2 regions of the Ruegeria sp. CG3 genome follow, and region 2 is predicted to be linked to the other one. Evidence: riboswitches for the same ligand, from Rfam matches in the RefSeq annotation. Region 2 holds a riboswitch; the other holds the start of a gene.
The links. Region 2 has a riboswitch for cobalamin ahead of ACR0NB_RS01760 (CbtB domain-containing protein). Riboswitches for the same ligand answer to the same signal wherever they lie in the genome.
Positions count from the first base shown of each region.

Region 1: linked by a shared signal. The riboswitch ahead of ACR0NB_RS10775 (hypothetical protein) and the one ahead of ACR0NB_RS01760 (CbtB domain-containing protein) in region 2 are both predicted to bind cobalamin.

Region 1 is NZ_JBQFRC010000002.1:47,199-52,542, forward strand. It holds gene nudC (NAD(+) diphosphatase) at 1-136, opposite strand, end outside; gene ACR0NB_RS10755 (bifunctional 2',3'-cyclic-nucleotide 2'-phosphodiesterase/3'-nucleotidase) at 310-2,178, shown strand; RNA gene ffs (signal recognition particle sRNA small type) at 2,218-2,316, shown strand; gene ACR0NB_RS10765 (alpha/beta hydrolase family protein) at 2,398-3,255, opposite strand; gene ACR0NB_RS10770 (TetR/AcrR family transcriptional regulator) at 3,340-3,912, shown strand; cobalamin riboswitch at 3,941-4,158, shown strand; gene ACR0NB_RS10775 (hypothetical protein) at 4,245-4,652, shown strand; gene ACR0NB_RS10780 (protein-tyrosine phosphatase family protein) at 4,656-5,159, opposite strand; gene ACR0NB_RS10785 (DNA polymerase III subunit gamma/tau) at 5,315-5,344, shown strand, end outside.
Region 2 is NZ_JBQFRC010000001.1:364,353-369,696, reverse strand. It holds gene cobM (precorrin-4 C(11)-methyltransferase) at 1-256, shown strand, start outside; gene ACR0NB_RS01775 (cobyrinic acid a,c-diamide synthase CobB) at 249-1,565, shown strand; gene cobA (uroporphyrinogen-III C-methyltransferase) at 1,562-2,290, shown strand; gene cobF (precorrin-6A synthase (deacetylating)) at 2,283-3,026, shown strand; cobalamin riboswitch at 3,070-3,278, shown strand; gene ACR0NB_RS01760 (CbtB domain-containing protein) at 3,315-3,485, shown strand; gene ACR0NB_RS01755 (CbtA family protein) at 3,489-4,187, shown strand; gene ACR0NB_RS01750 (hypothetical protein) at 4,252-4,746, shown strand; gene ACR0NB_RS01745 (DUF1636 family protein) at 4,734-5,078, opposite strand; gene ACR0NB_RS01740 (DUF302 domain-containing protein) at 5,223-5,344, shown strand, end outside.

The sequences.
Region 1 (5,344 bases), on a different contig from region 2:
GTTTGCCCCGCCACACAAGGATGCACCGCGCCGTGGGTTCGGACCGTGCTGCCTCCAAAGCTCTGCCATCGGTACGGATCTGCGCCGCCCGGTCCAGTCCAGAGCCGCCAAATGTCACGCTTTCCGCCCGTTTCATGCCTGTCCCTTTGGAATTTGCACAAGGGCTGCCACGACTTGGGCACTGGTGCAATGGGAATTCACACTCGCAAAAAGCATCGTTGTCGCAAAGGACGCATGGAAGCCCTGACGATTACCTGTATTCTACCTTTCAGTGAAAACGTATGCACAACAGCACCTAAAAGAAGAAAATTGGCTCTGAAATCCTCCCCGCTTCAGGTACATTCCCACTTAAAAACCGCGCACATCCGGATTCTTGCGACGACCGATCTGCACATGAATCTGACCAGTTTCGACTATTATGCGGACCGGCCGGAACCAAGTGTGGGCTTCACCCGAACCGTCAGCTTGATCCGCTCTGCACGTCAAGAGGCGGAAGAGGCGAATGCAACTGTCCTGCTGTTCGACAACGGAGATTCCCTTCAGGGGACACTTCTGGGTGACTGGGCGGCCGAACAGACCGACGCGACCCACCCCTTGATGTCCGCCTTTGGGCGTTTGGGCTACGACGCAATTGCGCTGGGGAACCACGACTTCGGCTTTGGTCTGCCAACTCTGGGCCGGATCGTTTCTCGGGCACCTTGCCCGGTTTTGTGCAGCAACATGCAGTGTCTAACCGGGGTCGCGCCCTGGCAGAAACAGGCCATCCTGACCCGTAATGTCCACATCAACGGCCAAAGCATTCCTGTCCGAATTGGCGTTTTCTCGATCCTGCCTCCGCAGACGGTGAAGTGGGAAGCACCACAATTGCAAGGCCAGGTCGTAGCCGAGGATGCCGTCGCTACGGCGCGCCGGATGGCCGAGAATTTGCGACGTCAGGGCTGCGATCTGATTGTGGCTCTTGCACATTCCGGCCTAGGCGAGCCCAACGCCGTGCCGATGTCGGAAAATGTGGTCGCACAGCTTTCTGCTCTGGACGGTATTGATGCAATCGTGGCCGGACACACGCATCTGACACTGCCCGACCCAAGCGATGGTAACCCGCAGCAGGCCAGACCCGTGGTCATGCCCGGATCAGCGGGGTCGCATTTGGGGGTGATCGACCTGACGCTTGCTATGAACGCCGCGGGAGAAGCGAGAATTTTTGGTCACAGCGCGCATCTGCGCGCGATCTGCCCGGGCGGGGCTGAAACCGGCGCTTGGGTCGTTCCCGAAGACCCTGAGATGGTCGAACTTTTTGCCGCCGCCCACAAGGCGACCCGCAAAGCCGCTGCCCAGCCGGTGGGCCGGATCAATCGTACCCTGCACAGCTATTTCACCTTTTGCGGGGTGGATCAGGGGCTGAATTTGGTCGCCGCAGCACAGGCGGCAGCCCTGCGACCGGTTCTGGCCGGAACGGCCTTTGAAACCCTCCCAGTTCTGTCCGCAGCCGCACCTTCGAAATTCGGAGGCCGGGCCGGACCACGGCACTACACCGAAGTTCCGGCTGGCGATGTCACCGTACGGCATGTCTCGGACTTGCATGTGTTCCCAAACCAACTGGCCGCCATGCTGCTGGATGGCCGCCAGATCGCCGAATGGCTGGAAATGTCGGCTGCCCAGTTTTCCCAACTTGGCAACAGCGACGAGCAGGTTCTGATCAACCCCGAGGGCACCGGGCACAATTTCGACGTGCTGCATGGGGTGACCTACAGGTTCGATCTGACCCAGCCCGCGCGATATGATATAGGCGGCCAGTTGATCGACACGTCCCATTCCCGCCTGCGCGATCTTGCCTTTCAGGGCCGCCCCGTCGATCCGGATGAACAATTCGTCGTTGCATCAAACAGCTACCGAGCCAATGGCGGCGGCAACTTTCCCGTCCCAGACCCGGCCCGGCTGATCCCGGTGCCGCCGCTGAGCCTCCAGGGAATCTTGCGCGACTACCTGGCGGGACGATTGGGTCCGGATCCGGTGGAAAACACCGCCCAAAGCTTTTCCTTTGTTCCGCAGGCGGGCCGGTCCGTGATTCTGAAGACCGGGCCACGCGCTGCAAACTACCTGCGCGAGCTCGACCACTTTGCAGCCACCACCGACGGGCAGGACGCGCGCGGGTTTCTTAGGGTACGCCTGTCTTTGTGACGGGTTGCCAAGCGGGTGCGTGATGCCTATATCGTCGGTCGAGAGGTTGGCGCGGGCAAGCGCCTCGCCAACCTGGTCAGGTCCGGAAGGAAGCAGCCACAACGAGCCCCGCTTGGGTCGATGTCCAACCTCTCACTTGACGCCGCGCCACGTATTCGGCCCGGTCAATCCAACCTCTGTATTTCGTCGTTGTTCCTGAAAACCGCGCTTGCGGGCGGGTCAGGCGATCAATCGCGGCCAAACGGCACTGCTGCGCCGGGCGAAGGCGCCGATATGACCAATTTCGGACAGTCCGAAATCCCTCGGCTCCAACAAATGCCGACGGGCGGTCGGACCATAGAGTTCAGCCAGCCGCCAGACGGCGGGCGGTGGCACAGTCTGGTCATCCTCGAACGCAATGATATCCGCCGTGGCGTTCGCCCGACTCCAATCCGCTTGGGGAAGCGTGTCTCCCAATTCGGGCAGATAGCTGGTGGGCGATGTACACCACTTGCGCCATTGCCAATAGACGCCCGCCGGCAAATCGGCTCCGAATCCCAGAAGTTTCCCCGGCAGGTACCCCAGAAGACGCACCAGAGGTGGCACGTGGCCATACCAGAACAAAGTCGCCAAGCCCTTGTAGGGCCACGGGTGATCGGCCACCGTCACCAAACCTGCGCACACACAGATCATCCGGTCGATCTGTTCGATTTCCGGTTGCAACGGACCCAGCATTCCACCGACCGAATGCCCGATCACCCACAGTTTTGCCTGCGGGTATCGACGGCGCATCTCGGCACGCGCTGCGGGCATGTCGATCAGCGCCCAGTCCGCCATCGTGGCCTTCGAGTCTTTCAGCCGCCCGGTCAGCGAATGCTCGAAATCCCGGTAATCATATGTCAGGCAAGCCATACCGCGCTCGGCGGCCAGCCAGCGAGCAAAGTGCTGATAGTAGTCACGTGGCACTCCTGTTGCGCCGTTCAGCACAACAACGGTTTGCGGCTCGACCGCCGGAGTGTAAAGCCGCGCCGCCAGCTGGGTCTGGCCCGACGGAAACTTAAAGTCTTCCACGTCAACCGCGTGCTGCGAATCCAACATCTTTGCCTCCAAACACTCTGGACCGATCGGTCTAATACTTTGTGTCTGGACCAATTGGTCTAGGCCTGTCAATATTTGGCCTGCATGACCCAACGTCCACCAAACACCAAAGATCGCCTGATCGTGACTGCCGCCCGACTGTTCCAGCGCTCGGGCTATAACGGTGTCGGTCTGGCGGAATTGCTGGCCGAAGCGCAAGCCCCCAAGGGTTCGCTTTATCACCATTTTCCAAAGGGCAAGCCGGATCTGGCCCTGGCGGCGGCCAGTTGGGCCTCGGACGGGATGTTGAGCATGATTGCTGCGGCATTCGACGACGCCGCGGATTTTCGCGACGGGGTCACCACCCTGTGCCACAAGATCGCGAAGCTGTTCGACACCTCGGCCCAATGGGAGACCTGCCCGATCGCCGCCACCCTGTTCGAAAGCCCCGACAACCGCGCGTTTCGGGAACATGCCGACCGTCTGTATGAAAGCTGGATCATCGAAGTTCGAAACCACGCCGCGCGGTTCGGAGTTTCCGACCCTGAAAATGCTGCGGACACCCTGTTCATCGTGATGCAAGGCGGCTGGCAATTGGCCCGTGCCCGCAGGGATTCGAATGTGCTGCGCAGACTGCCTGATCTGTTCCCTTGGGACTCACTCCGGCAACCGGGCTGAAACCGTCTTGACTCGATCCCGGATACACCGCTAGCGATGAGGGGATGGTTCCCGTGCCGTTTCGGTCCGGGATGAAAAGGGAACACGGTGCGGTCCAACCCGGAACTCCGGAGCGGACCAAGGCCGCGACTGCCCCCGCAACTGTAGGCGGAGAGCGATGCCTAAATACCACTGACCGCAAGGTTGGGAAGGTCGGCAAAGCAAAGACCCGCAAGTCAGGAGACCTGCCATCAAACGTGAAACCGAAACTCGGACGGGGTGTCCGGGCAGGGTCTGGCCTTGAAACCGGCGTCTGTCCAAATCCACCTCGCCCAGCGCGCGGAGGGCGCAACATGATTTGGAAGACCGATACCCATGAATTCGCGGCAACCATCTGCCAGCGCACCGGAAAGACCTGCCCGGCATTGGCGCGCATGGCACGGGCCATCGCGCAGGCAATGGCGACGGCGCAGGCCGCTACATCCCCCGACTTCCAAGTGGAAGGCAGTAGCGAACTGGCCCATTGCGAACATGGCTGCACGGCGCGGTTCGATGCACGTCCCGAACGGATCCGCGTGTATTGCGGAGCGGCCGCCGACACACCGTCCGACTGCCTTGATACCTACGCCGACATGCTGTTTGACGACCAGAGCGACGCCCTGCCTGCGCAGGTCATCAGTGATCGACCCTGTGCGATGCTGCAGGCCACGGCGATCATGCCCGTGGTCAGGGCCGAGCGCGAGTTCCGCGCAACCGCCTGAATGTCAGGTCGCCAGTGCCTCGCGCGCTGGGGCGACGGCCCAGTCCATCTGAGCATCAGTCTCAACCGCGCAGGGGCGTACGGCCCGCAGGCGTTTCAGGGCCTGTTCCGGCTGCTCGCCGCTCTCGATCATCAAGCGCAGAACAACCATGCCTGACCGCCCACAACCGCCCCGGCAGTGGACCAGTACCCGCCCGCCGCCCGACAGCGCATGGCGGGCGGCGGCGCTGACTTCGGGCCATCGGCCGGATATCTCGGTCGACGGCGCCGAGAAGTCGGCGACCGGAAGATGCGCCCACCGACAGGCGCGCCGATGAATGTCACAGCCCAATTCGCCCGCACCCACGGCAACCAGTTCGGCAAGGGTTGTCATCGAAATCACCAGCCCCGGCGCCCAGGCTGAAATCAGGTCCAGGTCTCCCTCATAGTCGCCGCCACCGCCGGGAACCGAGGTCAGGGCCAGCGTACCGCCGCCCACCTGCAATGCATGAACCACAAGATTTGTCATCAGACGTTCCCCCCGAAACTGGCTGATTGAACTTGATCCGCGCAGTATGCCTCACACCGCGCGCTCGCCAAAGCGAAAAACCTGCACCGGCGCTGTGGACGCGGGGCACCGGGAACTCTACCCTGCATCGTCAGTACGAATCCGTCAGAGCAGACATGACCACACAGTCCAGCCCCGCCTATCAG
Region 2 (5,344 bases):
CTATGGCGCCGATTGCCCCGTGGCCGTGGTGTACCGCGCCAGCTGGCCGGATGAGCGGATCATCCGCGCGACGCTGGGTACGTTGAAGGACTCGCTGGACGAAAGCATCTCGCGCACCGCGTTGATCCTGGTCGGGCCGGCACTGGCCGGTGAAGGCTTCGACGAAAGCTGTCTGTATTCAAAGACCTATGACCGTCGCTATCGCCCGCAAAGCGCCGACAGCCCGTGGTCGAGCTGGAGTCACGGCGATGACTAACCCGCCCGGACTGCTGATCTCGGCCCCGTCCTCGGGGACGGGCAAGACCACGGTAATGCTGGGCCTGCTGCGCGCGCTGGCCGAGGACGGGCTGACCGTGCAACCCTTCAAGAGCGGTCCCGACTACATCGACCCGGCCTTTCACCGGGCGGCGGCGGGGCGGGCCTCGTTCAACCTGGACAGCTGGGCGATGGGCGCGCCGTTGTTGGACGCGATTGCGGCGCAGGCCAAAGGCGCCGACATCGTGGTGGCCGAAGGGTCGATGGGCCTGTTCGACGGGGTCGCCAAACCGGGAGAACTGGGCCATGGATCCAGCGCCGAGACCGCGCTGCGCATGGGTTGGCCGGTGGTTCTGGTGCTGGATGTGGGTGGTCAGGCGCAATCGGCCGCCGCAACGGCGCTGGGGTTCCGGATGTACAACCCCGACCTGCCGTTTGCCGGCGTGATCCTGAACCGCTGCGCCAGCCCGCGCCACGAACGCCTGACCCGTCTGGGGATGGAACGCGCGGGCCTGCCGGTTCTGGGCGTATTGCCCCGGCGCGGCGACCTGACCCTGCCCGAGCGGCATCTGGGTCTGATCCAGGCGGTCGAGCACCCCGATCTGGAAAGCGCAATTGCCAGCTACGCGGCCTTTCTGCGCGCGCATGTCGATCTGGAGGCGATCAAGCGGGCGGCCTCCTCGGGCCCCGCGGGGCCGTCGTCGGCCGCGCTGCCGCGCCCTCCGGCGCAACGGATCGCACTGGCCCAGGACGCGGCGTTTTCCTTTACCTATCCGCACCTTCTGGAAGGCTGGCGGGCGGCCGGGGCCGAGATCCTGCCGTTTTCTCCGCTGGCGGACGAGGCGCCGGCCCCGGATGCCGATCTGGTCTGGTTGCCCGGCGGGTACCCCGAACTGCACGCCGGAACCCTGGCTGCGGCAGAGCGGTTCCTGACCGGATTGCGCAAACATGCCGAAACGCGGCCCGTACATGGCGAATGCGGTGGCTACATGGCCCTGGGGGAAGGGCTGATCGACAAGGACGGCACCCGCCACCGGATGGCCGGCCTGCTGGGTCTGGTCACCTCGTACGAGAAGCGCAAGTTCAACCTGGGCTATCGCCGGGCCGAGTTGCTGGCCGACATGCCCGGGTTCTCGGCCGGGACCGCGCTGCGGGGGCACGAGTTCCACTATTCCTCGATCGTCGAGCAGCCCGACGCGCCCCTGGCGCGGGTTTTTGACGCCGAAGGCGCCGAAGGCCCACAAACCGGATCGCGCCGCGGGCATGTCACCGGTACGTTCTTCCATCTGATCGCAGAGGCCAGCGCATGAGCGGTTTCGTTTCCTTCATCGGGTCCGGCCCCGGCGACCCGGAGCTGTTGACCCTCAAGGCCGTGGACCGGCTGCAAAAGGCCGACGCGGTTCTGTTCGACGACCTCAGCAGCGGGCCGATCCTGAGCCATGCGCGCAAGGAGGCCGACCTTGTGGGCGTGGGCAAGCGCGCCGGGCGGCCCTCGCCCAAGCAGGACCATGTCAGCCGCCTGCTGGTGGAGTACGCCCAGACCGGCCAGCGGATCGTGCGGCTGAAATCGGGCGATGGCGGCCTGTTCGGGCGGCTCGAGGAGGAACTGGTGGCCCTGCGCGCTGCCGGGATCGCATACGAGATCATTCCGGGCATCCCCTCGGCCATTGCCGCGGCTGCCGCGGCAGGCATCCCGCTGACCCGGCGCCTGACTGCGCGGCGGGTGCAATTCGTCACCGGCCACGATGTCAGCGGCAAGCTGCCCGAGGATCTGAACCTGCCCGCGCTGGCCGACCCGGGTGCGACGACGGTGGTGTTCATGGGCAAGCGCACCTTTCCCCTGCTGGCGCAGGCGCTGCACGCGCATGGGCTGCCGCTGGATACCCCCGCGCTGATGGCCGAGTCGGTCTCGACGCCTGAGCAGTCGCTGCACCGGTCCACCGTCGGTGCCTTGGCCGAGCGCCTGGGTTCCGAGATCGGCACCGCGCCAGCGCTGATCCTTTATGGTCCGTTGGCGGAGTTCGACGATGATTGATCTGGTCTTGATCGGGATCGGCACCGGCAACCCGGACCACGTGACCTTTCAGGGCGCGCAGGCGATCCGCGCGGCCGATCTGATCCTGATCCCGCGCAAGGGCGCCAACAAGGCCGATCTGGCCGGCGTGCGCGAGGAAATCATCCGCAAGGTCACCGGCACACCGCCCCAAATCGCCTATTTCGACATCCCCGAGCGCCGGTCGCAAGATGGCTACCTGCGCGGCGTGGATGAATGGCACGACGCGATCGCCCTGCGCTGGCAGGAGGCGATGGCCCGGCACCCCAAGGCGCGCACCGTCGCCCTGCTGATCTGGGGCGACCCGTCGCTCTATGACAGTTCGCTGCGAATCGCGGCGCGGCTGGACCCGCAGCCGAACGCCACGGTGATCCCCGGCATCACGGCGCTGCAGGCGCTGACGGCGGCCCATGCCATGCCAATCAACGAGATCGGCGCGCCTTATCTGGTGACCACCGGCCGGCGCATCCGCGACGAGGGCTGGCCCAGCGACGCCGATACGGTTGCGGTGATGCTGGATGGCGAATGTTCGTTCCAGACGCTGGACATGGCCGATTTTGACATCTGGTGGGGGGCTTACGTTGGTATGCCCGAGCAGATCCTGATCAAAGGTCCGCTGGCCGATGTGGCCGATGAGATCCTGCGCACCCGCACCGAGGCCCGCGCCCGGCACGAGTGGATCATGGATATCTATGTTCTGAAAAAGCGCGGGAATTGACGCGAAAGGTCGCAAATGGCGATTGCGCCACAGCGGCATTCACGTCTAAATGGACGGGTCTGGTCCTGCCGGAGACATCCGGATGCTAAGAGGGAATTTGGTGCGGCCTGCGCGCAGGTCAAATCCGAAGCCGCCCCCGCGACTGTAAGCGGTGAGCCCTGTTCAACCAGCCACTCCCGATCCGTTCGGGGGGAAGGCGAACAGAGGCGCTGACCCGCAAGCCAGGAGACCTGCCAGGCGAACAATGAAACACCGGCCGTCGGGTGCGGCGGCACAGGAGGACAGAAAATGACGACACAAACGCAAACCGCATCAACGGCACGCGCTGGCATTCTTTCGGCAGTGTTCGCGGCAGCCCTGGGCCTGGGGATCATCACCCTGGCTGGTCACGTTCAGGCATCGGCGCTGCATGACGCCGCCCATGACGTGCGCCACGCAACCGGCTTCCCCTGCCACTAAACAATGTTCAGTCGCATTCTGACCAGCGCGTTGTTCGCTGGTGCTGCAGCCGGGTTGATCGTCGCCCTGCTGCAGTTGGTATTCGTGCAGCCTGTGTTGCTGCATGCTGAACTGTATGAATCCGGAGAGCTGGTGCATTTCGGAGCCGAAGCCGTCTCGGCCCATCCCGAGCTGCCGGGCATGTTCTCGGACCTGACCCGCGACGGGCTGAGCGTGGTGTTCACGATGCTGACCTATACCGGCTATGCGCTGGTTCTGGTCGCCCTGATGTCGCTGGCCGAAGCCCAGGGCCACCCGGTTGACGGGCGCACGGGCGTGCTGTGGGGCCTTGCCGGTTTCATCGCCTTTCACCTGGCGCCGGGCTTCACCCTGGCCCCCGAGGTTCCGGGTGTTGCCGCAGCCGACGTGTTCGCGCGGCAGATCTGGTGGTGGGCAACCGTCGCGGCTGCTGGTGTGGCCATGTGGCTGATCGCCTTTGGTGGCAACATCGTCAGCTATCTGGTTGCGGCCGTGCTGTTGATGGCCCCGCACCTGATCGGCGCGCCGGAACCCGACGTGTTCACCGGGCCGGTTCCGACCGAGATCGGGGCACTGTTCGCCGCGCGCGCCTTTGGCGTCGGCCTTGTGGCTTGGGTGCTGCTGGGTTCGTTTGCCGGGTATTTCTGGCAAAGCGAGGGCAAGCGCGTCGAAGCCGCGGCCTGATCCCCGAAATCCCACGACCCGCCGGCGCCCAACCGGCGGGTCATTTGCTTTTCAAGGAAACATGATGACACGCTCGCTTGCTCTTTTCGCGATCGGTCTGGTCTTTGGTGGGGGTGCCGGGTTCGTGCTGGCCGCGGCCAACGGCTTCACCTTCGATGGCCACGACCATTCCGACCCCGCCCAACATGGCGGCCATCACGCCGAGGCCATGGCCCATGACCACAGCGCCGCCATCAACCTGCCCGCCGGACCGGACGCGCCGGGGCTGGAGATCGCCGTCTCCCCCGACCCGATGGCGGGTTGGAACCTGCATGTGATGCCAAAAAACTTCCGCTTCTCGCCGGAGAACGCCTCGCTGGACAACAAGCCCGGCGAAGGCCATGCGCATGTCTATGTAAACGGCGTCAAGCTGGCCCGGCTTTATGGCAACTGGATGCACATTTCGGACCTGCCCAAGGGCGACACTACCATCGAGGTCTCGCTGAACGCCAACAGCCACAGCCCGCTGGCCGTGGATGGGGTGCCGGTCAGCGCCTCGGTCACGGTTCAGGTGGACTGAAACGCGGGGATCCGCGCCCGCAGACACAAGCGAAGCCGCCCGCACGGCCGGGCGTCTTCGATCCAGCCATTCGGGCTGTTCAGAATGGTCCGGCAGGTCGCCGCAATGTCATCGGCATCGGCAACCGGATCGATCCCCGAAAACACGTAGGACGCCAGGCTTTCCCCCTGCATCGCCACCACGGTCGGCTCATTGCAACCGCTGAAACAGGCGTGCTCGGCGATCTCGACCTGCCCGACCACGCCCGCAGCGCGCAGGGCGTCCGATACGGCCTGACGCTCGGCCGGCAAGTCGCGCTCGCCCGCGCAGCTGCTGCAGATCAAAACACGCATGCCACTCGCCTGCCTTTTCCGTTTCACACTGTCGCTTGTGCGGGTTTCGCACCCCCGGCGCAAGCCCGCCGCCCACGATATTGTGACTGTACGCACCCGGGAATTCGGGAAGACTTGGGCCAACCACGACCTGGAGAGCCCGTGATGAAACGTCTTATGTTTTTCCTCGGCCTGCTGGCGCTGCCCGCGCTTGCTGCCGATATCGAACCGCGGCCGGGTTGGGCCGTCCACCCGACGACCAAGACCCATGACGCGCTGGTGGCCGA